DNA from 4 places in the Chryseobacterium sp. GW821-FHT04C04 genome. Region 2 is predicted to be linked to each of the others. Evidence: riboswitches for the same ligand, from Rfam matches in the RefSeq annotation. Region 2 holds a riboswitch; each other region holds the start of a gene.
The links. Region 2 has a riboswitch for S-adenosylmethionine ahead of AC07UM_RS22065 (TonB-dependent receptor plug domain-containing protein). Riboswitches for the same ligand answer to the same signal wherever they lie in the genome.

Region 1: linked by a shared signal. The riboswitch ahead of AC07UM_RS09930 (alpha/beta fold hydrolase) and the one ahead of AC07UM_RS22065 (TonB-dependent receptor plug domain-containing protein) in region 2 are both predicted to bind S-adenosylmethionine.
Region 3: linked by a shared signal. The riboswitch ahead of AC07UM_RS23350 (TonB-dependent receptor plug domain-containing protein) and the one ahead of AC07UM_RS22065 (TonB-dependent receptor plug domain-containing protein) in region 2 are both predicted to bind S-adenosylmethionine.
Region 4: linked by a shared signal. The riboswitch ahead of AC07UM_RS10705 (SusC/RagA family TonB-linked outer membrane protein) and the one ahead of AC07UM_RS22065 (TonB-dependent receptor plug domain-containing protein) in region 2 are both predicted to bind S-adenosylmethionine.

What each region holds. Positions count from the first base shown of each region.
Region 1 is NZ_JBWKTO010000003.1:13,207-20,833, reverse strand. It holds gene AC07UM_RS09955 (AAA family ATPase) at 1-116, shown strand, start outside; gene AC07UM_RS09950 (four helix bundle protein) at 188-538, shown strand; gene AC07UM_RS09945 (DUF58 domain-containing protein) at 606-1,928, shown strand; gene AC07UM_RS09940 (OsmC family protein) at 1,953-2,372, shown strand; gene AC07UM_RS09935 (MGH1-like glycoside hydrolase domain-containing protein) at 2,444-5,059, opposite strand; SAM riboswitch class I at 5,248-5,354, shown strand; gene AC07UM_RS09930 (alpha/beta fold hydrolase) at 5,421-6,359, shown strand; gene AC07UM_RS09925 (ACT domain-containing protein) at 6,365-7,627, shown strand, end outside.
Region 2 is NZ_JBWKTO010000007.1:84,394-92,020, reverse strand. It holds gene AC07UM_RS22070 (APC family permease) at 23-1,321, opposite strand; gene AC07UM_RS22065 (TonB-dependent receptor plug domain-containing protein) at 1,329-3,752, opposite strand; SAM riboswitch class I at 3,848-3,954, opposite strand; gene AC07UM_RS22060 (alpha-amylase family glycosyl hydrolase) at 4,030-6,867, opposite strand; gene AC07UM_RS22055 (T9SS type A sorting domain-containing protein) at 7,050-7,627, opposite strand, start outside.
Region 3 is NZ_JBWKTO010000009.1:88,699-96,325, forward strand. It holds gene AC07UM_RS23340 (TonB-dependent receptor domain-containing protein) at 1-783, shown strand, start outside; gene AC07UM_RS23345 (DUF5694 domain-containing protein) at 814-1,653, shown strand; gene AC07UM_RS23350 (TonB-dependent receptor plug domain-containing protein) at 1,765-4,509, opposite strand; SAM-I-IV-variant riboswitch at 4,803-4,900, opposite strand; gene AC07UM_RS23355 (outer membrane beta-barrel protein) at 5,021-7,249, shown strand; gene AC07UM_RS23360 (HesA/MoeB/ThiF family protein) at 7,432-7,627, opposite strand, start outside.
Region 4 is NZ_JBWKTO010000003.1:173,580-181,206, forward strand. It holds gene AC07UM_RS10705 (SusC/RagA family TonB-linked outer membrane protein) at 1-1,795, opposite strand, end outside; SAM riboswitch class I at 1,879-1,979, opposite strand; gene AC07UM_RS10710 (type II 3-dehydroquinate dehydratase) at 2,223-2,630, shown strand; gene pckA (phosphoenolpyruvate carboxykinase (ATP)) at 2,787-4,403, opposite strand; gene AC07UM_RS10720 (GYDIA family GHMP kinase) at 4,531-5,436, opposite strand; gene fabD (ACP S-malonyltransferase) at 5,446-6,321, opposite strand; gene AC07UM_RS10730 (LysM peptidoglycan-binding domain-containing protein) at 6,392-7,627, opposite strand, start outside.

The DNA.
Region 1 (7,627 bases), on a different contig from region 2:
CAAGCTACGCTGTTTTAAGACACAGAGTAATTGTATCTCCTGAAAGAGAAATGGAAGGTCTTACTGCAGATGAAATTATCCGTCAGATTTTAGAAGGAATAGAGATTCCTAGATAGGTAGTAGATAATAGGTGGCAGGTAGCAGTTGATAGTAAGTGAATGCTTTAATAGTGACAAAATTATTATATATGGCAAATTTTAAAGAGCTTATAGTTTGGCAGAAGTCTATTGATTTTGTTACTGAAATGTATAGAATTACAGAAACTTTTCCTAAAGCCGAAATCTACGGATTGGTATCACAAATCAGAAGAGCAGCTGTTTCAATCCCCTCTAATATTGCTGAGGGAAACTCGAGACGAAGTAAACCTGATTATCTGCAATTTTTAAAAATATCAAGAGGTAGTTGTGCAGAGGCAGAAACACAATTAATCATTTCAAAAAATCTCGGTTTTTTAAATGAAGATGATTATTTGAAACTAAATCAGGAAATTATAGAAATATCCAAAATGTTGAACGGACTCATTAATTCCTTACAATAATAATGAATGTGGAAAAGCTAATAAATGACCACCTAAAACCTTTTATCTGCAACCTGCAACCTAACCAATGAAAAACTTATACATCAATACACGTTTCTTTTTTACACTCATCGGAGTGGGGATTCTGTATGTCCTGGCATTTTTCTTTCCGGTGCTGATGTGGGCAGCCCATATCGCACTTTTGATCTGCTTTCTGGCTGCAATGGTAGATTTTCTATTGCTTTTTAACCAAAAAAATGCATTACAGGTTCAAAGGATATTGCCGGAAAAACTGTCCAACGGAGATGAGAACTTTGTGAAAATTGATATTAAAAATAATTACAGCTTTCCAATAGCCACTAAAATTATTGATGAAATTCCATTCCAGTTTCAGAAAAGAGATTTTTTGATTGAAAAGAAGATTGCTTCCGGAGCGAATACTTTCTTTCAATATTCATTAGAACCTAAAGAGAGAGGAGAATATCATTTTGGAGGGTTGAATATTTATGCATCTTCACCGCTTGGGTTGATCTCGAAGAGGTTTACTTTCCAGAAAGATGCTATGCTGCCTGCTTATCCATCTTTTATCCATCTCAGAAAATATGAACTGATGGCCATTCAAAGTGAATTTTTATTGGGAGGAATCAAAAGAGTCAGAAAGCTGGGGCACACCATGGAATTTGAGCAGATCAAAGAATATGTACCCGGAGATGATATCAGAACGATCAACTGGAAGGCAACATCGAAGACCAACCGTTTGATGGTAAACCAGTTTCAGGATGAAAAATCACAGCGTATTTTTATGCTGATTGATAAAGGACGAACCATGAAAATGCCTTTCAACGGGCTCAGTCTACTGGATTATTCCATCAATGCAACGATGGCACTCTCTCATATTATTTTGAGAAAAGGAGATAGAGCCGGGATGATGACTTTTTCCAAAAAAGCTGAAAATAAAATTGCCGCTGATAATAAATCCGGACAATTGAAAAAAATATCTGAAGCACTTTATAATATTAAAACAGATTTCTTTGAAAGTGACTTCAACCGTTTGTATCAGGATGTAAAATATTCCATCAACCAAAGAAGTTTAATTTTACTTTTTACGAACTTTGAAACATTAGACGGGCTCAACCGACAGTTGAAATACCTTCGGGGAATCGCTAAAAACCATTTGCTGGTAGTGGTATTTTTTAAAAATTCAGAACTGCAGACGTTGATCAACAAAAATCCTGAGAATATGCAGGAAATATATGATGAGATCGTTGCTGAAAAATTTGAATTTGAAAAGAAACTGATTATTCAGGAACTCCGCAAATATGGAATTTATACCGTATATACGCTTCCGGAAAATTTGAATATCGATGTTATCAATAAATATTTGGAGATAAAAGCGAGAGGAATTTTATAACTTTGTATCAAGCAATAAGCAAGAATGAAGATAACACTTAACAGAATAAACGACGATTTTTTATTTGAATGTACAAATGCTCAGGGAAATTCTATCCTTTTGGATAATACTTCCCAGCCGGGAGCAAAAGGAGTTTCTCCAATGGAAAGTGTACTGATGGCTGTGGCTGGCTGCAGCGGAATTGATTTAGTTTCTATTTTGAAGAAACAGCGTCAGGACATCAAAAGTTTTCAGGCAGAGGTAGAAGGAGAGAGAGTGCAGGTAGAGGATGCGAAACCTTTTAAATCAATTAACGTTAAGTTCCTTTTAGAAGGGGACATTGATCCTAAAAAAGCGCTGAAGGCTGCAGAACTTTCTTTTGAAAAATACTGTTCCGTATCAAAAACGTTAGAACCGAATGTAGAAATCGGATACGAAGTATACGTAAACGGAGAAAAAATCTAATCTCTTATTTAAAAATAGAAAAAGCCGGATGAGTCATCCGGCTTTTTTATTACTCATTACTGATTATTCATCTAGAACGTCAGCCTTGGTTTTATTAGTTTCGCCACAGTAGCAGTCCACCCTGTCTGATGAGAAGCCCCTACACCGCGGCCGTTATCTCCATGAAAATATTCAAAGAAGGTAATATAATCTCTGAAGTGTTCATCATAATTGAACTTCGGATTGCCTCCATTGAAAGCACGCTGCCCATGTTCATCCTTTAAAAATATAGAACAAAGTCTTTTGCTGATGTTTTGAGCCACTTCATCAAGGTTTCTTTTATCTCCGCTTCCCGTTGGAAGTTCTACTTTCAAACTATTTCCATAATAATAATGGAAACGCTGCAAGCTCTCTACAATCAGGAAATTAATAGGAAACCAGATCGGTCCCCGCCAGTTGCTGTTTCCTCCAAACATTCGGCTGTCACTTTCTGCAGGAGTATAGTATACCATATTTTCGGCTCCATGCACAGAGAATACAAAAGGATTTTCTTCATATACTTTAGACATAGCACGGATTCCGTAAGAACTTAGAAACTCTTTTTCATCAAGCATTCTGGTAAGAACTTTCGTTAATCTGTTTTTACGTAAAATACTCATCAGATGTTTTCTGCCTTGCCCCTCCTCATCCCAATGAGAAACAAGCTTGGTGAGTTCCGGTTTATTTTTAAGAATCCATTCCATTCTGGTTTTGAAATTAGGCATCTTTTCCAAGAGCCTGTGATCAACAATTTCTACTGCGAATAACGGAATTAAGCCAACGATGCTTCTTAATTTCAAAGAAACACTATCTCCATTTCCAAGCTGCAATACATCATAGAAAAATCCGTCTTCTTCATTCCACAAACCTTTTGTTCCTTCACCCAGATTTTCCATAGCCTCAGCGATATAAAGATAATGTTCGAAAAACTTGATCGCCATATCCTCATATACCTGATAATATTGGGCAAGTTCCATGGCAATACGCATCATATTTAATGCATACATCGCCATCCAGCTTGTTCCGTCTGCCTGCTCAAGATGCTGACCGTCCTTTAATTCCATATTTCGGTCAAAAGCTCCAATGTTATCAAGACCAAGGAAGCCGCCTCCAAAAATATTTTTACCGTTTTTATCCTTTCTGTTAACCCACCATGTAAAATTTAGCAACAACTTCTGGAAAACTTTCTCTAAGAATAGCAGATCCGGCTTGCCATTATTTTTTTCATCAATCTTAAAAACACGGAAGCATGACCATGCATGTACAGGAGGGTTCACATCGCTCATGTTCCATTCATAAGCAGGAAGCTGTCCGTTAGGATGCATGTACCATTCTTTGGTCAACAGTAAAAGCTGTCCCTTGGCAAATTCTGCATCGATGATTGAAAAAGGGACACAGTGAAATGCCAGATCCCAGGTGGCATACCATGGATACTCCCATTTATCAGGCATAGAAATAATATCCTTATTGTGGAGATGATTCCACTCTGTATTTCTTACATATTCGTTGAAATTTCTTGGTGCTTCAAAGTTGGGATCACCTTTCAGCCATTTTCCGATATTGTAATGATAGAACTGTTTATTCCAGAGGAGTCCGGCAAAAGCCTGTCTCTGAACATTTCTTTCATCTTCATTTACAGTATCGTTCTGAATTTCGTTATAAAACTCTTCAGCTTCAGCTTGTCGGGTATTGAAAATATGATCAAAACTGTTAAAAGGTTCATCCGTTTCTTCAGGACACAATCTGAATTCAAAGACTTTTGATTCTCCTCCACCGATAATCTCATCAATCAGAAAAGAAGCTTTTGTTCCTCTTTTTTCAGGATTTACGGTATCTCTCTGATGAATAATAAAATCATTGATTCCATCTTTGAAATAAGCATTCTCTACTTTGGGAGCTCCGTAAAGTTTTGAAGTATTCGTTTCGTTATCACAAAATACACTTTGTGCATTTGTATTTCGGGAATAAAGCTTTTTAATCGATATACTGTCATGACCAATATTGATACTTCCGTCATGAGAAGCATTAACCTCTCCTTTATAAGTATTGTATCCCCATTTCCAGTTATTTCTGAACCAGACTGTAGGAGCTACCAGAATAGAAGCCTCACGCTGGCTTCGATTACAAACGGTGACTCTTGCTAGGATATCGTTGTGATCTGCTTTACAGTATTCAATGAAAATATCGAAATACTCGTCATTATCAAAAATTCCGGTGTCGAAAATCTCATACTCCGGTTCCTTTTTGCTGCGTTTTCCGTTTTCTGTAACAAGATCATCGTAAGGAAATTCATTAATTGGATATTTATACACCATCTTCATATAGCTGTGGGTAGGTGTATTGTCCAGATAATAAAAGATTTCTTTGATGTCTTCACCATGATTTCCCTGAGGATTGCTCAACCCAAAGAATCGTTCTTTTATCATTTTATCTTTCCTGTTCCAGAACGAAAAAGCAAAACAGAAAAGCTGCTTTACATCAGAAATTCCTGCAATTCCTTCCTCTCCCCAGCGGTAAGCATAGCTCTCGGCATTATGATGATTGGTAAAATTCCATGCATTTCCATTGGGGCTGTAATCTTCACGTACATTTCCCCACTGGCGGTTGCTTACATATGGTCCCCAGTTTTTCCATTTAGTATCTTGTAATCTTTCTTTTTCAACGGTCATATTTCATCATTTTTCAATACGAAGTTAGTTTTTTTGAGAAGTAATTCCAATTTTTTTCATCTGAATAATTATTAATATAGCCTTGAAATACTTGTATTTAAGGGCTGTTTTAAATATTAAAATAATTTTTTTTTGAAATTAAAAGAAAAGAACTACCTTTGCATCATTCGTTCATTTAAATATTGAAAATGTTATCAAGAAAGGTTGAGGGATTAGACCCTATGAAACCTTAGCAACCCTTTGCGCAAGCAAAGAAGGTGCTACGTTCTACCAATTTATTTTGGACAGATAACTTACTGAAGTTCTTTTCAGCCATTTCCTGTGGCATTTTCAATTGTATTTGTAGTAAAATATAATAGAATTGAAAACAGAACTAAACTATATTAATCTTTCGTATCAGACTTATTCTCAAAAGGAATATCATATCTCATTAAGCTATCAGCTTTTTGGGAAAAATCTGTTTACAGCACCCATCATTCTAATCAACCATGCTCTTACCGGAAACTCAAATGTATCGGGAGAAAAAGGATGGTGGAAGCAATTGGTGGGAGAGAATCAGCTTGTTGATACGAATCAATATACTGTTCTGTGTTTCAATATACCCGGAAACGGTTATGATGATTTTTTAATTGAAGACTATGAAGACTTCACCCCTTCAGATATCGCTGCGATATTTCTGAAAGGGCTTGAAGCTTTACATATCAAAAATATATATGCCATTATTGGAGGCTCTCTTGGAGGGGGAATTGCATGGGAAATGCTTGCGAAGCAGCCGGATCTTGCAGAAATATTTATTCCCATAGCCTGTGATTACAGAACACACGACTGGCTTCATGCTCAATGTCTGGTTCAAAAGTTTTTATTGAATGATAAAGATGAACCATTACAGAAAGCGAGAATTCATGCGATGCTCTGTTATAGAACTCCACAATCACTCAACGATAGATTTCAAAACCAATATAATCAGGACAAACAACGCCTGGAATCAGAAGACTGGCTGGTTTACCACGGTAATGCATTAAACGAAAGGTTTAGTTTAAAAGCATACAAATTGATGAATCATCTCTTGATGAATATCAATGCTGAAGAGAAAGCACTGGAGAGGATCGAAGCACGAATGCACATGATCTCCGTAGATACAGACTTATTCTTCCCGGCTTCTGAAATCCGAATGTGTTTTGAAAACTTAAAAGAGAAAAATAAGGATGTTTCTTATCACGAGATCCAATCTATACATGGGCATGATGCCTTCCTAATGGAATATCAACAATTAAATAATATCATAAAAAACATTTTATAGAAGTAATGAAAAATGCTAACGAAATAAAATTTTTGAAAAACAGATCAATCATTAAATTTGAAGGAGAGGATTTCCTCGGAGAAATCGGGATTGACGGAAGAATTTTTAAAGCGCTTACTTTAGCGCGTATCAGTGTAGGAGTAATTTCTCAACAGGCCATAGAAAACGGAATTTCTATTTTGGTTCAGGAAATTGATGCAGAAAAAGCAGTAGCTTGTCTTATTGATGAGTTTGAAGCAGAAAGAAAATCTGGAAAAGTTTCTCAGATCTATAGTATCAATAATGTTTCTGTAATCGGTTTTGTAGCAGAAGATTTCAATAAAGTCTTTGCCGAACTGGCAAGAAATAATGTTTTCCCATTATTGCTGAATCAGGTAGCAGGAGAAAACAGAGTTAATATCGTAGTGACTTCTTCACAGGATGAAAAAACAAAAAATATCATAGAATCTGAAATTTTCAAAAAACCAAAGACGGTTCATCTGGCAATTATTGGTCACGGAAATGTAGGAAAGACATTAATACAGCAGGTACTTGAATCTGCAGAAGAAATTAAGAAACGTAAAAAAATAGACCTTAAAGTAGTTGCAGTAGCCAATTCAAAGAAAATAGCCTTCAACAAAAAAGGATTCGATGCCAATTGGGGCGATGAGGTTTTGACAGCAGAACATCCGTCGAATGTAGAAGAACTTATTAATTTCTCTAATGAAAATCAACTGGAGAATCTTATCGTTGTGGATAACACAGCAAGTAAAGATTTTGTAAAGAACTATCATGCTTTGGCAGAAAACGGATTCGATCTGGTTTCTTCCAACAAAATTTTCAATACCCTTCCCATTGAAGAGTATAGAAAACTAAGATATACGTTGAGCAAAAATAACAGACGTTATCTGTATGAAACCAATGTTGGAGCTGGTTTGCCGTTAATTGATACGATCAAATTATTACACCTTTCAGGAGAAAATATCACAAGAATCAAAGGAGTATTCTCAGGAACACTGAGCTATGTATTCAATAATTTTTCTTTGAGGGATGATAAATTTTCAACCATCATCAACGAAGCTTTGGAAAAAGGCTATACAGAACCGGATCCGAGAGAAGACTTATCCGGAAATGATGTAGCAAGAAAACTATTGATTTTAGCAAGAGAGCTAGACCTGATCAATGAATTCGGTGATATTAATATCCAAAACCTTGTCCCGGAAAGCTTACTTGAAGTTTCAAAATCAGAATTTCTTTCAAGATTGGATGAACTGGATGAAGAATACCAG
Region 2 (7,627 bases):
TTATACGGGATTAAAACCGCCTCTAAGATCCTTTGGACAGCCTTCTGTCCACCAGATATAAAATAATTCCAACTGCGATAATTCCCAGTCCTATCAGGCTTTCTTTAGGATTATGAATAAATGTAAAGTAGAGAATATAAATACTGAACAGGAGAAAAACAGCAGGAAAAATATGGAAAGCGTTAGACTTAAAAATTTTTCTATCTTTTTTCTTCAGAAAGAATACGGTAGAAATAGCCAGACTTGCAAAAAGCTGTAAAATAAAAGCCGTGTACACGAAGATTTCTTTAAAACTTCCTGTCAGAATAATAATGGCCGCAATCACTGCATGCGCAAAAATAGCCCTTACGGGAATTCCTTTTTCATTGCCTGCGGATAATGGTTTCCAAATAGAGGTGTGTTTTGCAAAAGCCTGCGTTAATCTCGATCCTACCCATAAGTATCCGCTAATTGTAGCAACCAGTTGTAAAGCGATAAAAATATTGACAATTTTTCCAAAGGCAGGTCCCAGCATATTGACAGCTGCTTCTCCCATTACATCTTCTTTTCCTGCCAGTTGACTTACAGAAGCATGTTTCAGCATAATATAATTCACCAAAATATAGCTTACTGTCACGAAAACAGTTCCTATAATGAGTGATTTGGGAAGATTCCTCTGCACATCTTTTATTTCCCCGGCGATATAAGATGCCGAATTCCAACCCGTATAGGAATAGGTAACAAAAACAAGAGAGGTGGCAAAAGCCGGAAGCATGATCTCATTTTTCCAGTTGTCACTGAAGTTCAGACTATTTCCAATCTGTGGTGAATCTGAAAGCCCAACTCCAAGAATAACCAACACAATAATGAAGGTTATTTTGATGAAAGTAAAAAAGTTATGAAATCTGCTAGACGTTTTCAGGCTAAATGACAACGCAATCGCAACCAGAAAAATAGCTGCAATCGCAAAACCATTTCCAAAAGAATAATCAAATACGGAAAGGTATTTTGACATTGCCAATGCTGCAAGGGCCACAGGAGAAGAAAATCCAATAATCAGAGAAACCCAGCTTATCAGATATCCAAACAGTGGATGATAGGTTTCTTTTAGATAGATAAAATCGCCTCCGTTTCCTTTAAAGTGTGAGCCTAATTCAGCATAGCAAAAGGCTCCAAACAAAGCGAGAATTCCTCCAATACCCCACAGCAGGAAAATACTGTAGGTATTGGTAATATCGGATAACTGAAATCCCAGGGTGGTAAAAATTCCTGTTCCGATCATATTGGAAACGACGATGGCTGCAGCTGTTTTCCAGCCAATCTGATGCGAGGTAGTACTCATTTAATGATTAAAAATTAAAATTAAGCCTTCCGAAGAAATAATTCCCCAGCGTTCCCATCTGAACCGGTGCATATTTGAATACTCCATAGTATGAATTTTCATAAATCTGGCGATCCGGGAAGACATCAAAAATATTATTGGCTCCAACGGTAAAGTTGATACTTTTTGTGATATCATACCCAACGCTGATGTCGGTCACTACTTTTGGAGAGAACTCCTGAACTCCGCCAAAAGGATAACCATCTCTTATTACTTTGCCAAAATAGGTATTTCTTACGAGAAAATTGAACTTCCCGATTCCATAATTTAATCCTAATGATGCTTTTGTTTTGGGTGATAATGTTTCAATGATATTGATCTGATCCGGACCAAAGAATTCATTCTGAGGGGTTCCTAAGTTTTCCGGAAAATGGAAATCTGTAATTTTCGTTTCTGTATAGTTTCCGGCAAGATTAATATTTAAATTTCCTTTACCAAGTAGCCAGTCATAGGAAACAACCACATCTACTCCTTTCGTTTCTGTATCAACAGCATTGGCAAAGAATCTTCCGCTTTCCACCTTAAACTGGGCCAGCCTTGGATCTGTAATATTGCTGGTGATTACAATTCTGTCCTTCACTTTGATCCAATATCCATCTACGGCAATAGATAATTTATTCAAAGGGTGAAGGGTAAATCCTGCACTTGCGTTGACAGAAGTTTCCTGTTTGAGTTTATCAAATCCTAAAATTCTGGCAGCATCGCTATCATTCCTGAAGATCCCTTTGGTGACAATTCCCGATCCTGAAGTCGAAATATCGGCATAAGAATTATTAAAATACTGCTGCTGAAGTGAGGGCGCTCTGAATCCTGTTCCGACTGCTGCTCTTACTGCATAATTTTTCACAAATTCATATCGTACAGCGAGTTTTCCATTCAATGTATTTCCAAAATCTGAGTAGTTTTCAAATCTTGCAGCGGCATCAATATTCAGTTTTTTATCTAAATCATAGGAAACATCTGCGTATACTGCGGTCGAATGCCTGTCCTTCGTCAATGCATTGTTGGGAGAAAACCCAATGAAAGACTGTGATCCTCCTGCACCAAGTACCGTAGAACCTTCAGCAGCCACATTTCCATTGATGTCATATTGGGTGTAAGAAGCCTCATCTCCGGCCTTGATCTGGTATTGTTCAAATCTGAATTCTCCTCCGAATGCGATATTGAAACGATTTATATTTTTAGAAACATCAAGATTAACGGTATTTTGAAGGAAACTATGGGCTCCTGCATAAAAACGGGTTGGCGATTTTGCCCCAAGGGAAGCATTATTCGTATTGTTTACATTATAATTGAACGTATTGCTTCCGAAGGTATTACTCAGGTCGAATAGCCAGTTATTGACATTATATTTTGCGCCTACAGCATAAGACACATCATAGACCTGAGATCCAAGACTTGCCTGAAACCCGTTTGGGTAAATAGATGAAACGACATTAGATGTTTCGCTCGGAAGTCTTCTGAAACCAAAACCTTTTCCTTCTTTGATACTAAAACCTCCGAAAGAATACAGTTTAAAATTATCATTAAAAGGGTATTCTGCGTTGAAAAACAGCTGTCCCTGTCTAATCTGGGCATCTCCGATCTGAAAATTGAAATCATCACGCGTCAATCCTCGTTCTTTAATCTTTGCATCATCTGCAGCTCTTGCCGCTTCAGGATCATTTGCAAACGCATATGCAAAATTATCTCCGAAAATATCTAAATCATGATTTTGAGTTCTTGTTGTTTTTCCTCTATGGCTTAATTGTAGTGAAAGATTAATATAGCCGTCTTTCTTTCCTAATGAAGTTCCGTAATTGGCTCCGGCCTGATAAGTATCGCCATCATTTCTTCCGCTTACTCCATAAGTAAGACTTGCAGAGGCTCCGGCATTTTTCTTAAGAATAATATTGATCACTCCTGCGATAGCATCAGAGCCATATTGTGCCGCTGCTCCGTCTCTTAAGACTTCTATTCTATCAATTGCAATGATGGGAATTGTGCCAAGATCTGTTCCTACAGAGCCATTTCCTACGGTATTCTGATAGTTGACTAACGATGTAGAATGTCTTCTTTTTCCGTTTAATAATACCAAAATCTGATCTGGTCCCATTCCTCTTAAGGATACGGGATCAATATGTTCTGTACCGTCAGAAGCAGATTGTCTCACTGCGTTGAATGATGGGATCACATAGTTCAGGAGATCCTGAGCGGTCATTTGTGGAGAGCTTCTCTGGATCTTGTCAATATTGATAACATCTACAGGAACCGGTGTCTCAAGTTTTGTTCTTTTGACATTTCGGTTTCCGACAATGATAATGTCTTCGATTTGTTTTCCTTTCTCCTCATTCTCCTGAGCAGCTACCAAAATTACACTCAGCAAAAATACTGCTGTACTTAATTTTTTCATTTTTCGTTCTTGCCAATTAATAATAACATTCCTGCGAACCTTTTCGCAGATAAACAAGACTTCAAGAAATGGAATTCATATAAGAATATTGACTTCACTTATCTCCCCTTTCGGGTTGGAATTAGCACCTTTGCACTTTTTTGAATTGTACAGGTTGCTAAGGTTTCTTTGGGCCAAATCCCTCCACCTTTCTTGATAAATCTACCACAAAAGTAGACTATTTTTTTCAATATACAAAAAAGGCAAATCAGCTCTTCTGCCAATCTGCCTTTTTGTTTTACTTAACAATCATCTTTTGAATTGCGATTCCTGTTTCCGATTTTAACTGAACCAGATAAGTTCCTGGCGGATAATTGATTTTGGTTTCATAAGTCCCGTTTTCTTTATCAAGTCTGAATGAATCCAGCTTTTTACCGGTCATGTCAAAAAATAAAATCTCTCCGTTTTTTGCTTTGTTAAAAATTAATTTTGCGATCCCGTTTTGTATTGGATTATTAGCAATCTGAAGGGATAATTTATTAGCTGCGTGAGTATCCTTTGTTGACAAAGCTCCTGCATAATTTCCGAAAACCCTGTATTCTCCAGGCTGTAAAGTTATCGGAGCTGTTGTTGAAGCTATATTGGAAACACTGTCATCCATCAGATTCTGCCATTGACCTGTGTAAGGAAAGTAAGGAACAACATTTTGTGCAGAAGTAGTATAATTAGCCAATACCACCACATTCTTTATTCCGGTAGTAATGGTTGTATCATAGAGATAAATCCTGGTGATCAGTCCATCAGGATCATTCGTAAGATTATTGGATTCTATGCTGTATGTTTTAGATTTGAAAATCTGATGGGTATTTCTGATGTTGATTATTTTAGCCCATGTATCATACACTGCTTTTCTGTTTACATCCGTATCATATCCCAGAGTAAATGCAACTGGTTTCTCATCTGTTCTGCATCCGCTGTTGATCGTACCATCCGCACATCTGTTGATACTGAATTCGTATCCTAATTCTCCAAACTGCCAGATCATTTTCGGACCGGGAATAGTGAAGAATGTAGCTCCGAAGGTTTTCATTCTTTCAAGAGCCGTATTCAGATTTTTAACACTATAACCTCCATTCACTGCACCATATTCAAGGTTTTTAAACATGAGTCTTTCCTCATCATGACTTTCCCCATATCCCACTGCACTCATATTGGTAAAGCCATGAAGACTGTGATTCATACGGTCATAATTGCTGTTTTCCTTATATCCCATGGTATTTTGATTATAGGGATCGGTTTGTTTATTCCAAAGCATAACACCTTTTCCTTCTGCTATTCTGTAGTTGGCCCATTGCTGTTCTTCTGCATCTGTTCCCAGGTGTTCGAAAATCATATAAGAATTGGGATCAATAGCCCACTGCCTGTCTGCATAATGTTTCATAATGTCAACTCTGTCTTGTTGATAAGCATTGGTACAGGCTTCATCATTTTCAGAGCAGCTTTGGGTGAATCCTTTCGTCAAATCCCAACGGAATCCATCGATGTGATATTCTGTCAACCATTGCTGAAGGCATCTTTCAACGTAATATTGAGTTGAAGAACTTGTATGATTAAAATCGTTAAACACATTATAAGAGTGTTTGGGAACCTGATTGAAATAAGGGTTATCCGGAGCAACATTTCCATAACCGTCTCCATCAGGGTCTATATTCCAAAGTCTTACCAAAGGTGAGCGTCCTGTTGCGTGATTAAAGGCGACATCTAAAATCACCGCAATTCCGTTTTGGTGGCACAGATCCACAAATTCTTTGAATTTTTCAGGAGTTCCATATGCTTTATCCAATGCATAATGGAAGGAAGTATTGTATCCCCAGGAAAGATTTCCATCAAATTCCATGATGGGAAGCAATTCTATAGCATTGATCTTTAAATTCTTCAAATAAGAAATCTTGTTGATCAGTGACTGCCAGTTTTTTTCCTGAGTAAAGTCTCTTAATAATAATTCATATACGATCAGATCTTCTTTCGCAGGTCTTTGAAAATTGGTTACCTGCCAGTTATAAGCGGTTTGCCCTGTTTTAAATGTAGAAACTTCAAAACCTTGTCCTGCAGGGAATACAGGTAGATTTGGATAGGTAGAAGCCGAAATCCATGGATCGTCATAAGAAGATAAAATCTGTGGTGAATAAGGGTCTGCTACTTTTCTTAAATCATTGGTTCTGTATTGAAAAGAATATAATTGCTGAGGGGTCAGTCCGCTGAGTTCAATCCAGTAAAGATCAGGATTTGTGGTATCCTTTTTCATCAAATAGGCATCATTCACAGCCCAGTTGTTAAAGCTGCCGATAACATGCACAAAGTTTTTACCGGGAGCATACAATGCAAGCCCTACTTTGGTCTGATCTGTAGGATGATAATTAATCCCCTGTCGGATCCAGCTTGGAACCGCCTGAGTCACTACATTTCTCGGAATCTGCAGAATAAATGCCGCATTTTTGGAATTGGATCCCTGAGTTGCTGTAAGCTCCATATTAGCGTCTTCTGAAACCGTATAAGTATAAGAATAAGCTTGTGAAAGAGCTGAAGTTGAGTTCACAACAACTCCATTGGCTTTTAACTGGAAAGTAGTATTAACATTGGTAGTGGCTGTAATATTGATTGAATTTCCTGCCGGGACCGAGGTAAGACTGTTCGCCAGTGGATTTGTAAGGGTTAAGCTTAAAGTACCCACGTTGACAAATATATCCGGTGAGGTCTGATGTGCCCCTGTTTTATCTTTTAATAAAAAACCAAATCGTCCGATTCCTGTTCTTCCGAAGAAAGAAGTCGGAGTAAAAGCCAGGGAATAGGTATCTGTGGCTGCATTATAATTCAGTTTATTCAGGTCATTGGAATCGCTCCAGCTGCCATTGGTAGGACAGTTCTGACTGTTCTGATAATTGGTATCAAAAGACCAAGACCAGATATAAACAGCATTGTTGGAAATACCCCATGCGGATTCATCAATCTGGTCCCCGGGAATTGTCAGCGTAACAGCATCGGTTTCGTTGAATGGATTGGGTGTAATGGTATAGTTGATCTGCCCGAAAACGACCACGGTAATCAACAGAAAAACAAAGGAATAAAATTTTTTCATTATCTTATTTTTTATCGAATATAATATTAATTTTTATTCATCATCATTATTTTTGATCTGATATTTCATTTTAATGGGAAAAACAAATAAGAAAAAGGCTCATGAAAATTTCATGAGCCTCCCAATAAAAGTAATTGTAATGAACTATTTTTTATCTAACGAAATTCTTTGATAAGATCCGGTTAGTCTTTTATAATCTTTTTTGAAATGGATTGACCGTTCTTTAATTTTAATTCTACGATGTATAATCCTGAAGGCAGCTCGGTCATGTTGATCTGGTTATCCGAGAACTGTACATTCATTTTTTGCCCTACAGCGTTGATAATATTCACTTTTTCAATACCGGAATCTGCTTTTATCGTGAGTATCCCTTTTGTAGGATTGGGATACATTCCTACTACTGATTTATTCAGCTTAATATCCGAAGTTCCCAGAGAAGATGATGGCTTAATACATCTTACTGATGCCCCCTGTCCTCTCATGGCACCTGCTGAAGCATTAGCAATAGTAGTTCCTATATAAAGATATTTCCCTCCTGAACTCGAAGTGTCAGAACTCCAGAAGTATCCTCTTTGGCCTACATAAGTAAACTCGCCATTGCTTGAGCTTCTGAATCCTCCTGCCGGCAGTTTAAGATGACTTCCATAGGCTGTTGTAGGGTTTGCAATACTTTCAGCTCCTACCAGAGCAGCCCACTCTGCCTGAGAAGGCATTTTCCAGTCTGTCCCTATTGCTTTACAAGGATCTACTCCGGCAGATG
Region 3 (7,627 bases), on a different contig from region 2:
AAAGCCAATGAGAACAATCAGTACAGCATTAATTATTCCCGAAGAATCAACCGTCCCTATTTCCGGGCTTTAGATCCGTTTCGATGGTATTCTAATCCGAACACTTACTATTCCGGAAACCCAAGCCTGCAGCCGTCTTTTAATCATAATATAGAGTTCAATTATATCTTTAAAAGTAAATTTTCCGCCAATTTGTATTACCAGAGAACAACCAATAATTTTGACCAGATTTCATTCCTGAACGGAATTGACCTTACCAGCACGTTTGAGAATTATTATAATCAGGATAATTATGGGATCAATTTCAATTATACGGATACTTTTTTCAAAATATGGGAAAGCAATATCTCAACTTCATTCAGCTATAATGAGACTCAAATTACAAGATTTAACTTGGTTCCTAAAAGCGGACAGTCATTCTATTACTCCCTCAACAATACTTTCCAGCTGAACAAAGCTAAAACATTCCTCTTATTTGTCAACTACTGGAATAATCTTCCTTCCAGAGATGGATTTTCTTCTTCAAGAAACAGGGCTAGCCTGGATGCAGGAGTGAAAATGAATTTTGTGGAAAAAGCACTCCAGGTCAATCTTTCAGTGAGTGATATTTTTAAACAGTCCGGATATAAAGGAGAGATGTATTTTACGGATAACACCCAGACATTTGACAACTATTGGGATGCCAGGAGAATGACACTCAGCATTACTTATACCTTTGGAAATCAGAAAGTAAAAGCAAATAACAGAGCGGTCAATTTTGAAGAAAAAAACCGTGCACAATAATTTTTAAACCAAAAAAAAAAAAGCAATACTATGAAAACCTTTATTTATATTTTCTTACTATGTTTATCAGCATCCATTTTTGCTCAGAAAAAGGCCTCCGATTATTTTCAAAATCCAAAGACTAAAGTCCTGGTGGTAGGTTCTTTCCATTTTGAGTATCCTAATCTTGACGCTCATAAAACAAAAAAAGAAGACCAGATAGACGTGTTGTCTCCCAAAACAGCAAAGGAAGTTACTGAACTTGTAGAGTACATCAAAAAGTTTAAGCCTACAAAAATTGCGATAGAAGCCTGGCCAAACTGGAATGCAAATCAAAAACTGAAGGAGTACAGTGAAGGAAAACACCGAGAAGAAAGAGATGAACGTTATCAGCTTGCTATGCGAATAGCCAATGAACTAAAAATCAAAGAACTGTTCAGTATAGATGCAGAATCGATCTGGAATGATCTCCAGACAAAATTTGGAAAAACAGATTCTACATTTTTTAACAACCTCAGCAAAGATTATGATTTTAGCAGTGATGACCTGATCTCCAACCAGTTTAATGCTTTCTTTAAAAGCTCTGAACCGAAAAATTTCAAATCGCTTTTAGACACATTTACGTACATGAATTCTAAAGAAAGTCATCAGTATGGATATGGAGCGTACCTAAGTGGAGATTTTAAACTTAGAGAATTTGATGGGGCAGACATGCTTGCATTGTATTGGTACAGCAGAAATCTGAGAATGTTCCGCAATATTCAAAAAATTCCTCATAACAGCGAAGACCGAATTCTTGTGATAGCAGGAAATGGTCATGCAGCAGTACTCAGACAGCTTTTCTCTTCTTCCGCCGAATATGATTTTATTGAATTTTCTTCACTGAAATAAATAAAATTAAAATAATCACTCTCATAGAAAATTCATTCTTTATGGTGTAATAGAATAAAAAAACAGAGATAAGCTCTCTGTTTTTTTATTAAGATATTTAATCTTTATCTATCAGAACTTAAATTCGATTCTTGCAAACAAGAACCTTCCTCCTATCCCATACTGGGAAACCTGTCTGGAATATACAAACTGGTTATCGGCCGTTAATGAACTGATGTTCGGACTTTTAGACGGCAGAATATTCAGGATGTTATTGCTTCCGATCGTTGCGGAAATATTTTTATTAAAATCATATCCTACGGATAAATCTGTTACAAAGCGGCTATTAAGAATAAAATGCTCTGTACTTCCTGTCACACCATCAAAATTAGCATCTAAAACATCCGCATCAGTCACTTTACCAAAGAAAGAATTACGCAGCAGGAAGGTAAAACCGGAAGCTCTTAAAATATTGGATAAGGTCGCTTTTACGCGAGGTACCGCCTCTTCAAAATATACTCTGTTCGGTTCTGAGAAATAATTATCAATCTGGCTTACCAATTTAGGCGACGCATGAATATCTCCGATTCTTTTGGTCTGATTAAAATTGATTCCCAAATTATTCTCCAAAGAAACCCCTGATGAAATCTTTGAATTCTGAGAAATAGTAATATCCAGCCCTTTCGTCTGAGAATCCACCGCATTGGCAAAAAAGTTGGCAGCGCTAGCCCTTGCCAGATCAAAAGCACTTTGCAAAACTGCCTGATCTGAACCTGGCGTAAAATTACCATCAGGGCGGAAGAAAAGATCTGTCAGCACCACTCTGTCCTTAATCTTTATTAAATAAGCATCTGCTGTGAAAGTAAGACTTAATGCCGGAATTTTCCATGTGATTCCTGTGCTGTAGGATTGTGAAGTTTCCTGTTTTAATTTTGGAATACCCAATGCCTGTGCTGCTTCAGAATTATTTCTGAAAGTTCCCACCTGTGTAGTTTTTCCCTGCTGAATCAATGTAGAAGTGGAACTATAATAAATTTGGGCTAAAGAAGGCGCTCTAAATCCTGTAGAAACAGCACCTCTCCAGTTTAGATTGGGAGCCAGCTTTACATTGGTGGCCACTTTATAATTGAATGTAGACCCGAAGTCTGAATAATTCTCATATCGTAAGGCTCCTTCCAGCAGCCATCCGTCCGTAACTTCCAGCTCTGCATCGGCATATGCGGCAACGCTGTTTCTGTTTCCTGAAACAGCATTTTCAGGACTAAACCCAGGAAAAACCTGTGCTCCTGCAGGTCTAATATTTCCGAAGAAGTCGGTTACTTTTTCATTTTCAGGGGTTTTAGCCGTTACCACACGCCCATAAATATCATAAGAAGCATAAGAGTTTTCTTTTCCGACATTCACTTTATAGTTTTCATGTCGGTATTCAGCACCAAAGGCAAGGTTTAATCCTTTCAGCACATCATATTTTTTGGAGAAATCCAGATTAACGGTATTTTGTGAAAACTCAGATCCTCCGGCATCAAAAGTTCTTGGAGAGCTGTCTGTAAGTGAAGCGTTAAATGTATTCACAACTCCAAAACCAAAGGTATTTTTTCCAAAAGTATTGCTGAGATCCACATTCCAGCCATTCCATTTCCCTTTAATTCCGGCAGCAAGAGAATAATCATTTACTGTTGCTTCAATCTGAGGAAGATATCCATTGGGAGTAACAGCATTGATGTTTCTTTCTGTATTCGGAAGTCTGTAAAATCCTCCGGCATTTCCAAGACGGTAACTGTAGCCACCGAATGAGTAAACTTTCCAATCATCATTCACAGGAATTTCAGAATTGAAAAAGAGCTGCCCCGACTGTAATTTGGACTGCCCCGCTCTGAGGCTGAAATCTTTTCTCTCCAATCCTCTGTAATTAAGTTCCTGTGATGTAAAATCTTGACCCAATATTTTTTGAAGATCGGAAATGCTGTTTGCTCCCGAAATTTGAGATTGAAAAGCAGTTCCAAAATAATTTACCTTAGCGGCATACTGTTTAACGGTATTAATAATCTGCTGAGTATTGGAAGTATTGGTGATATTTTTATACAGACCGTCAATATTAACGCCATCCTGCAATGCTCTGTAATTAATGGCATTATAAGCATTGAAAATATCACCTTCCCTTACTCCCGCTCTGGAATAAGGATCTCGGTATTGTGCAGAACCTGTAATATTAATAAATCCTGTTTTTCCAATTTTAGCACCATAGTTAAGGTCTACAGAAATAGTCTGCCCATCTACTCCTCCGGAAAAATTATTGGTAACAGGAGAAGCATATCCTCCCAGAAATACCTGTCCGGAAAGCCCCAGTCTCTTTTTTAGTCCGAGATTAACGACTCCTGCAATGGCATCAGAACCATATTGAGCAGAAGCTCCATCTCTTAAAACCTCTATTTTTTCCAAAGCAAAAGCCGGAATAGCATTTAGATCGGTTCCCACAGATCCTCTTCCTGGTGTAAGGGTAACATTAATCAATGAAGACTGATATCTTCTTTTTCCATTGAGTAAAACCAACACCTGATCCGGACCCAGTCCTCTTAAAAGGGCTGGATCTACAAAATCAGTTCCATCGTTCACCGTATGAGAGGTGGATGAAAATGAAGGTACAATATAATTTAAAGCCTGGCTGATATTGTTAGTTGGACTTTGTTTTAAAATTTTAGAAATATTAATGATATCCACCGGAACGGGTGTATCGGTCAGTGATCTTCCGGAACCTCTTGATCCAAGAATAACCACATCATCTATTTTCTTAGATTGTAAAGTATCTGTCTGCGCATAATAAAATGTAGAGATAAGCGCAATAGAAGGAACAAAGATTTTTTTCTTGAAATTATGCATTTTGTTGTTTATTTTTTGTTGTTAAAAATTGTTTTTTGAGCAAAAAAATCCTGTAGCCTTAAATTGTAAGGTTACCATAGATGCTCGAAATGTTTGTATTATTTTTTAGAAATAGAAAAGACTAGAAACAACAACACATGCGCATATAGAAATGGCATGAGAACATATCAGAATAATGAAGACTCACTTCATGATCCGAGGCATAAAAAATAATTGATGTAAGGTGATTTCCCTTGTCTTTAAACATTTGATTTTAACTTTAAAACAAAAATTCAAGATGGGGTAATGATAGAATGATAAACATTTTTTCCGGAAGATCCGGCTTATCGATTGCAGCACCTTGCTTGTTTTTGCAGGTTGCTATCCCATCTAGAGATTCTTGATAATTACCTGACAAAGATATAATTATTTCGTAAATAAAAAAATATTTGGCTTAATTTTTCGATTTTCAACATTTTAGCGTAACAATTTATCTTTTTCAGCGTCTAACCGGATATCAGTAAAAAACATTATGAAAAAAACTATCTTCGCTTTATCATTGGTAAGTTCTATGCTGGTCTTCTCACAAGAAAAGAACAATACTGCTGATAAAGAAAAGCAAATTGAAGGTGTAGTCATCACCAAAACTAAAAAAGCCGTTGAGCAAAAAGCAGACCGTACAATTTTTGATTTTTCCGAACAGCCACAGCTGAATAATGGAAACGTTTTGGAAGGAATCAAAAAACTTCCGGGGCTTGTATCAACAGATATTGCAGGGATGATGTATCAGGGAAAAATCCTGGATGTATATCTGAACGGAAGACCTTTGAATATCACCTCTAATGAATTGAACTCTTTTCTTGAAGGAATGCCAGCCAATTCTGTAGAAAGAATTGAAGTGATCACCCAGCCCGGTGCTGAATTTCCAGCGACTTCCGGAGGTGCCATCATGAATATCATTACCAACAAAAACGCTAATAAATATTTAACCGCTACGTATTCAGGGAATTACTCTTTCACGAATTACGATAAATATAGAAACAGAACAACGAATTCTGTTAATTTAAATGCCAGAAATAAATATTTCGGATGGCAGCTGAACGTAGGGCAGAATTACCGTGAAAGTATGCTGAACGGCCAGCAGGATGAACTGTTAACAAGTCATACCGACAGATATGGGCGTGGATATTTTGCAAAATCAGGATTGACTTTTGATTTAGGGCAAGACAGATTATTAGTAAACTACGATATTTATCACAATAATAATGACAACTACACTTTAAGTAACGGTCATGGAGATTTACCTTTTCAGAATAATCCAAAAGATTTAAAAGAAGCTTTTTATACTTCTTCGGATGTAGCTCATACCAATAGCTTGAGACAGGAAGCGGTGGTTACCTATCAGAAGCGTTTTGCAGACAAATCTCAAAAACTGGACTTCCAGTTGGGGTATACAAGATCTGACAGTAAGTTTGCTCAGGACAATTTCTTTCAGGATGGGACATTTGCAGCAGCTCCAAACCTGCCAATCAATAGTCCTACGAATGGATTAAAAGATATTCTGAACAATAAATCCGTGATGAATATTACCAACTTCAAGGTAGATTATGCTCAACCCATTAAGCTTCTTGATGGTGGAAAAATAAGCCTGGGAGGCCTATATGAAAGGCAGGATTATGATACGGAAAGTTTTGGGCTAACCAATCTTGAATATCAGAGACAGACGGCTTCAACCTATTTAGAATTTCAGGCTAAACTGAAAAAGTTTGACTTCACATTGGGTACTCGTGCTGAAAATTATGATATTACAGGAGTAACAAGATTCTTCGACAAAGATGCAAAGCTGGTGGAAGCTAATTTGATTCCTTTCAATAAATTTAAGCTTTTCCCAAATGCAAGCGTACAGTATAACATGATGAACCAGGTTTATATTGCTGCGAATTACAACAAAAAAATCAGTTTACCAAGTATTTCTGCCTTGAACCCCAATAACGTGACATTCTCCGGGCCAAGTACGGAAGTGAACGGTAACCCGAATCTACAGCCGACTATTTTTGATAATTATGAATTAAAAATATCAGCTTTTGATTATGCATTCATTGGCTATAGCGTAAGTTCAGCAAGCAATCAGGTAGCACAGATTATCAGAAAAGACGGAAGAAAACTCTTCAATGAACAGGTAAATATTTCGAATATGAAAATTCACAACTTCAACGTTGGATTACCGGTTCCTTTTATGATTTTCAGCAAGCCTTTTAGCGAAATCATGAAATTTAATTTTAATCCCGATAAAATTAACTTCATGTACCTATATGCTGGATATCAGAAACATGAAATTGACAACCTGAACAATAAAGGGTTCTGGATTTTCAATATCATGACGCAGATTATCTTGCCTAAAGACATCAAACTGACAGCCAATTATAGCTATCTGACTCCAAAAGCAGGATATTTCTACTTCACTGCCGAAAAACCGTTCAACAACTCGCTTGATCTTACGTTGACGAAGAAATTTATGAACAACCGTCTGACGCTTTCTATTTTTGCGAATGACATCTTCAACGGACAGATGATGCAGGTGCGTTCTAATCCGCCATCAGGAACTCCGGTATTGATCAGCAGCAAATATGATACAAGAAATTTCGGATTTTCCATCAACTATAAAATTCCAACAAGAAATAAACTGGCAAAAGAGGATCCGAATATCCTGAACCAGACTAAAAAAGAAGATAACGGAGGTGTAATGCAGCAGGCACAATAATTCTTCTTTGTAATAAAATAAAAATAGGCGTAAAATGATTTACGCCTATTTTTATTTAGATAAGTTTTGGCTAAAGCCGAAGGATGGTTTTATAAAAGTAAAACGGGCTAAAGCCCGTTCCTATTGATATTAAAATGGTGTTATTTGTGAAAATAGTAGTGATATTACCATTTATATTTACATCAAAAATCTATCGTCTGAAATCTCCAGTTCAGCGTATCTACCAAAGTCAGCTGATTAACACTCACAGGAAGATTCGTGATAATTTTTAACGTCTGAAGAGCCATCATACTGCCTATCATTCCTGGAAGAGCTCCCAGCACACCAAGGCTGTCACAATCTGGTATATCCTCATCGAAAGGCGGTTCAGGGAAAATA
Region 4 (7,627 bases), on a different contig from region 2:
CATTCAGGCTTTTAATAAATTCTTCATTTGAAATCTTCCATGAACCTCCTACTGACCAGAATCTCCCCCATCTGTTATCTTTTTCAAATCTTGAAGAACTGTCTGCTCTTCCTGAAGCGGATAAGAAATAAGTATTATTATAATCGTAATCTACTTTTCCGAGGAAACTCAATAAGCTTAATTTATTACTGTTTCCACTGAAACTTCCTAATAAAGAAGCGGCATCCGGCTCATAATAGTAAGGCAATGAGAACTGGCTTCTCGTTCCTGAAATCGTCTGATAATCGTATTTATAGAATTCGTGTCCTGCCAAAACATTTACATGGTGCTTTCCAAATTTCTTATCATAGGTAAGAATATTACTGGTAGTATAAGAAAGTGTTCTAGCACTGCTTTTCGTCACCGAACCTCCAATTTCAGCACCTTGTCCCAGCAATGGATTTGAATAATAATGTCCATAATAGTTGACTAAATCTACGGAAAAACTTGTCTTGAATTTCAACTCCGGTAAAAAGGTAAATTCCATGAATCCTTTCCCTGAGAAGTTATCTTCTTTATTTTCATTTTTATCCAGCGGCAGCGTTGCTGCTGCATTCTGGTTCTGAAGTGCATTCGTAGGTCTGTATTTCCCAAAATCATAAATTCTGTCTCCGGCAGCATCCAGCACAAATGATCCATCAGGATTTCTTTCATAATAAGGATAGAATGAAGGAATAAATCTTGCCACATTGATGATATTGCTTGCTTTGGAATCTGAAGAAGTAGGCGCCTGCTGTACACTGTTTGTATAGCTTAAATTCACCCCGACATTCAGCCATTTTTTCACTTCAGAATTGATCTTTAATCGGGTATTATATCTTTTAAATCCTGATTCAATAGCCATTCCTTTGTCATCCAGATAGCCTAGGGAAAAGAAATAATTACTTTTCTCACTTCCTCCACTTATATCAAGATCTACCTGATTTCTTGAAGCCACTCTCTGTAAGATGTCTCTCCAGTCGTCATTCCATAAAGGGGATGCCCCAGGTAATAATTTTCCGTCTGTTCCTACAGGTTTTGCATAACTTGTTCCGTAAGGGTTGATCCCAAGTGTGGAAACAAGATTGTCTGTCGCCATCTGGGCTGCCTGTTGAGCAGACACTTTGCCAGATTGATAGCCGTTTCGCAATGCTTCCCAATATAATTGAAAATACTGGTCTGTATTGACCTGTTCATAATCTTTTACGGCTCTTCCTGAGAATCCCTGGCTGATATTAAAATTAACTTTTGCTTCTCCTTTTTTACCTGATTTTGTAGTAATGATGATAATTCCATTGGCACCTCTTGAACCATACAATGCACTTGCTGTAGCATCTTTCAGAACACTTATAGATTCAATATCACTTGGACTGATAGCGTTCAGATTTCCGTCAAATGGAATCCCGTCCACTACATATAAAGGATCGCTGGAAGCACTTATAGAGCCAATTCCCCTGATTCGGATCGTAGAAACTGCACCCGGCTGTCCTGATGCACTTGTCGTTTGAATTCCCGCAACCTGTCCTTCCAAAGCTTTGGTAATATTGGTAACAGGTCTGTTATTGATCTTATCACCGGAAATGGTTGCTACTGAGCCTGTATAGCTGTTTCTTTTCGCCTTTCCATAGGCCACCACCACTACTTCATCAATTTCTTTTTCATGGAGGCTATCTTTTTTGGGCTTGGAATTTTGTGCGTTTACATTGGTAATTCCCAGAAAAAATGCAGCAACCGGAGGTATCCAAGCTTTAGAATTAAATAAATATTTACTAATCATAATCAATTTTGTTTATCATATATTAAAAATTTACCCTTTGCAGAAAAGACAGCAAAGGGCATCGATAAATACGATAAACCAAATGCTTATTTTTCCTTTAAAGGCTGAACGTAACACCTTGCCTCTTGGAGGTAGGTTGTTAAGATTTCACAGGGTCAGTTCCCTCCATCTTTCTTTATAAGCCGATCGAAATATGACTGCAAAGCTATAAAGTTTTAGTCTACAAAACAAGTAGACTTATATTTTTTCATGATAAATTTTTAAAAATTAACATAATATTTTAATAAAAGTCATTAAAATAGGGAGTTACACTCGTTATCACTTTCACAAACATGACAAATATCATTATCAATAATTCAATTGAGCACACAGTATGCTTTAATGAAATTTTTGACCATTAATTGAAAAAAGTTTTTAATTTTATGGGATGAAAGTTTTGATTATAAACGGTCCTAATCTCAACCTTTTAGGTACCAGAGAACCGGAAATCTATGGAAATGTTTCTATGGAAAGCTATTTGGAAATTTTAAGATCTGAGTTTCAGTCTTATGAATTAAAATATTACCAGTCGAATATTGAAGGAGAGCTCATCAACAGACTTCAGGAAGATGATTTTGATGCGGTCGTTATTAATCCCGGAGCTTTTACTCATTATTCCTATGCTATTGCGGATTGTTTAAAAAATATCCGAAAGCCAAAAGTAGAGGTTCACATCAGTAATATTTATAAACGAGAAGAATTCAGACAGAAATCTGTCACAGCTGCCAATACAGATGCTGTTTTATCCGGCTTCGGAATGGATGGATACAGATTGGCTTTATTAAGTTTGAAGTAATTTTCAGGAATTATTTTGTCCACTGATTACACAGATACTTATGGATTATGAGCTAAAATTCACTGAAAAAGATCTTCATAATTAGCTAGATTTATGAGAATTAAAATAAAAAAGCCTCATCTATGATGAGGCTTTTCTGTATATTATATATAACTATTAGATAGTTTGTCCCTGCAATTGAGGTCCTGAAGCAATTAATTTCTTACCTTCTTCAGTATCACAATACTGCTCAAAGTTTTTGATATATCTTGAAGCAAGATCTTTTGCTTTTTCCTCCCATTCTGAAACATTTTCGTACGTATCTCTAGGATCTAAAATTCCTGTAGAAACATTTGGTAATTCAGTAGGAATCTCAAGGTTCATGATCGGAACCTGAGTTTTAGGAGCGTTATCGATAGAACCGTCAATGATGGCATCAATAATTGCTCTTGTATCTTTCAAAGAAATTCTGTTTCCAGTACCGTTCCAACCCGTATTTACCAAATATGCTTTAGCACCGTGCTCCTGCATTTTACCGATCAATGTTTTAGAATACATTGTTGGGTGTAATGTAAGGAACGCTTCTCCAAATGCAGGTGAGAAAGATGGCTGAGGTTCTGTAATTCCTCTTTCAGTTCCGGCTAATTTAGAGGTATAACCGCAAAGGAAATGGTATTGAGCCTGATCTTCATTCAAGATGGAAACCGGAGGAAGTACCCCGAATGCATCTGCAGAAAGATAAACAATCTTTTTAGCATGACCTGCTTTAGAAGGCAATACAATTTTGTTAATATGATAGATTGGATAAGAAACTCTTGTATTTTCTGTGATCGATCCATCTGTATAATCTGCAACTCCATTGTTCACAACAACGTTTTCAAGCAGTGCATCTCTCTTGATCGCTCTAAAAATATCTGGTTCTTTTTCTTCTGATAAGTCAATTACTTTTGCGTAGCATCCTCCTTCGTAGTTGAATACTCCGTTATTATCCCAACCGTGCTCATCGTCACCGATAAGGTATCTCTTAGGATCTGCTGATAAAGTCGTTTTACCTGTTCCTGAAAGACCAAAGAATAAAGCTACATCACCTTTCTCTCCAACGTTTGCAGAACAGTGCATGGAAGCCATCCCTTTTAATGGAAGATAATAGTTCATCATTGCGAACATCCCTTTCTTCATTTCACCTCCGTACCAAGTACCTCCGATGATTTGCAATTTTTCAGTAAGGTTGAACATAATGAAGTTCTCAGAGTTTAATCCCTGAGCTTCCCAGTTAGGGTTTGTTGTTTTAGATCCGTTGATTACTGTGAAATCCGGCTCACCGAAGTTTTCAAGCTCATAATGAGAAGGACGAATGAACATGTTTGTCACGAAATGTGCCTGCCATGCTACTTCAACGATAAATCTTACTTTAAGTCTAGTATCTGCATTGGTACCACAAAAAGCATCTACTACATAAATCTTCTTAGCTTCAGAAAGCTGGTTCATCACTAGTTCCTTACAAGAACCGAAAATTTCCGCTGTTGTAGGCAAATTTACTTTACCATCCCAGAAAATTGTATCTCTTGTAACATCATCCTGAACAATATATCTGTCTTTAGGTGAACGACCTGTGAAAATTCCTGTTTTTACTGATACTGCGCCAGACTCTGTAAGCTCAGCCTCCTCAAATCCTTGATTTTCAGGAGAAACTTCAGCCTGATATAATTCTTCATAAGAAGGGTTATACACTACCTCATGGTTTCCTTTAATCCCTAATTTCTCTAAATCCTGGATGATTTTAGTGTTTTTCATTTTACTTATATTTTCTATTTCTTTATTGACTGCAACAAAAATAATATTAATTATTTGTTAAAAGTGGTTTAAATATACTGATATAAGTCAGAATGACAAATAAAAAAACAGGATTGTAAAACACTGATTATAAATCAATTATATTTTCCCATTCGAAAATTGTTGTAAAACCTTTCTCCCAAAAATAGTCTTTAAAGCCCCCAAATTTGGCACTCATAACGAAATCTCCACCCCATGCACCCAAACTTTTGACAAATGAGGGGCAATCTGAAAATATCTTTTCCTTAACTGTGAGAATTTCAAGAAAATCGGCAATTTTCCGCTCATGAATCATCATTAATTCGGAAAAATTTTCCAATTCACCGCATAACAATATTTTCTTTGTGATTTCTGAAAATTCGTTCACCAGTTCTGGAGACTTCTTTTTTGATTTATAAAAATTGATTCCTTCTCTACTATCCTGCTTTTGATTTAAGTGAATAAAGATCAATTCATTTTTAAAGGAAGGATTAAAATTTACCTTTTCATAGTTGATCTCGGGTTTGCTCTGAAAAAGAACCGCAGATTTTTCTTTCGCCACTGCGATATCATATCCGCTTCCACCCAGACTGATTGTATTAAGATGAAAAGGATCAATTTCTGCCCATTCTGCAAGATTGTTCATTAAGGTAGAACTGCTTCCCAGTCCGTAATCTGCAGGAAATTGAAGGTTTGTTTTTAAATAGTAAGTAGAATTACTTTTGAATGTAGTTTCGGAAAGCTGCTGAACGTTCTTTAAGGTTTTTGTAATAAATTCAGCGCTTGATGGAATGTTGGTTTCTAAGATCTGCCAGTTTTTATAATCAATGACAGCCTTTAACCATAGGATATTCTGATGATAGGCCTCCCAAATAATCAGGGATTTTTCATCGTCTTTTTCTTCAAAAAAAAACTCTTGTCCCAGCTTGGTAGGTACCGCTAAGACAAGAGCTCCGTCGATTGCGAAATATTCTGAAGTAAGCATAAGCTTGCCCGGTGAAAATATCGCATTCATATTCTTTTATTAGATAGCAGAAACTGCATCTACAGATCCGTCAATTTTTTTGATCAATCCCTGAAGGGTTTTTCCTGGTCCTACTTCTACGAAGTTCGACGCCCCATCTTTAATCATATTCTGAACAGATTGTGTCCACTTTACAGGACCTGTAAGCTGAGCGATCAGGTTTTGTTTGATCTCCTCAGGATTTGTTACTGCTGTTGTAGTGATATTCTGATAGACAGGAATGGTTGCTTTTCTGAACTTTGTTTTTTCGATAGCCGCCGCCAGTCTCTCCTGTGCAGGCTGCATCAATGGTGAATGGAAAGCTCCGTTTACCGGTAACAACAATGCTCTTTTTGCTCCTGCTTCTTTTAGTTTTGCGCAAGCTTCTTCTACTGAAGTGGTCTCTCCTGAGATCACCAATTGTCCTGGGCAGTTATAGTTTGCCGGAACAACAATTCCACTGATCTGTGCACAGATTTCTTCAACCTTAGCATCATCTAGTCCTAAGATTGCGGCCATAGAACTTGGGTTGGCATCACAAGCTTCCTGCATCGCTTTTGCTCTTTCAGAAACTAATTTTAAACCGTCATCAAAGGATAAAACACCGTTGGCAACTAAGGCCGAAAACTCTCCTAAAGAGTGTCCTGCCACCATTTCAGCCCCAAGGCCATTTACTGCCTTTAAAGCTGCTACTGAATGTATAAATATTGAAGGCTGGGTAACCTCTGTTTTCTTAAGATCCGCGTCCTCTCCGTTAAACATAATGGAAAGAATATCGAAACCTAAAATTTCATTGGCAGATTCCATCAGATCTTTGATATCTTTTCTAGAATCATACAACTCTTTTCCCATTCCTACGAACTGAGAACCCTGCCCTGGAAATACAAGTGCTTTCATGTATTGAATTAAATATTATGCAAATATAACTATAATGTTAACAATATGCTTTTAAAGAATCATAAATCATTTAAGGGACTAACCTAATTACTCGGTAGCCTGTATTTACATAAGCACCGTTCGCTTTAGATTTCACAAACTCAAATTTCGTAGCAAGCTGAGTCTGAACCTTATTCATCTGCTTAAAGATCTCTCCTTTTTTATTTTCTCTGGTTAACATGTCGTTTACTACATCAAAACCTACAATAGCATATTTTGGTGGAGTTTTACAGTATTTGCTTTTATAAGCAGCCAAAATCTCTTTTTCAAAATTACCGTCAGAATTGATCTTTCTATCCATTAGATATACCAAGCTTGCCTGGCTCAGCTCATCCACTCTCTTCTCAAAAATTGGAGAATAGAACATACTGAACGCCTTCACGCCCTGTACCTCTTTAGAAATAGCAATAATTCTGTTGGCAAAAGCATCTCCTGCAGCATTGTCATCATTGGCCAAAACAGCAATAACCGGTGCAGACTGACCAGTCATCATATTCTGATCTAACTGAATATCTGCCGGAGAATTAACGATAATGATATTAGGATTTTTTACTGCTTTTTCAAGTCCAGCTTTGATGTAATTGGCATTTTCTTTTTTAGCATCTGCCACTACATATATTTTCTGGTCGGAATAAATTCCTTTTACTTCTTCTACAATCTTATCAGCATAGGTCTGATTGTTGGTTTCAACAATAATAAGATTGCTATAGTTATATAATTCCGGAGTGTTAGCAAATGGTGCTACAACCGGGATTTTCTGATTCTTTGTAAAATCAAGGACATCAATTACATTGGATTTAAAGAATGGCCCGATAATAAGGTCTGTATTATCAGGGTTGATCTGCGTCAAAGAGTTTTTGAATGACGCTTCATTTCCTGAATCTACGACTTTAATATCCAATTTCTGCCCTCCTCTTGCATTTCTTTCAATAGCAAGTTTAGCTCCTGTCAAAAAGTCAAGTGCCATTGTTCTATATTGGGTTTCGTTTGTGCTGTACCCAAATGGAAGCATTAAAATCACACTAAGAGCATCGCCGTTTTTCTTTATATACGCTGCATCCTGCTTTTTGATCTTTAAAACCATTCCGGTTTTTAATCCGTGCGAAAGATCCGGGTTCAGAGCAATAAGCTCATCTATTGAAACCCCGAATTTATTAACAATGGAGAAAACTGTATCTCCCTGTTGAACAGTGTAGGTCACATAATCATCTCCTACAGCAACATTGGAAGAAGGAGTCGATTTTTCGTTCCCGGAATCCATTTTTGC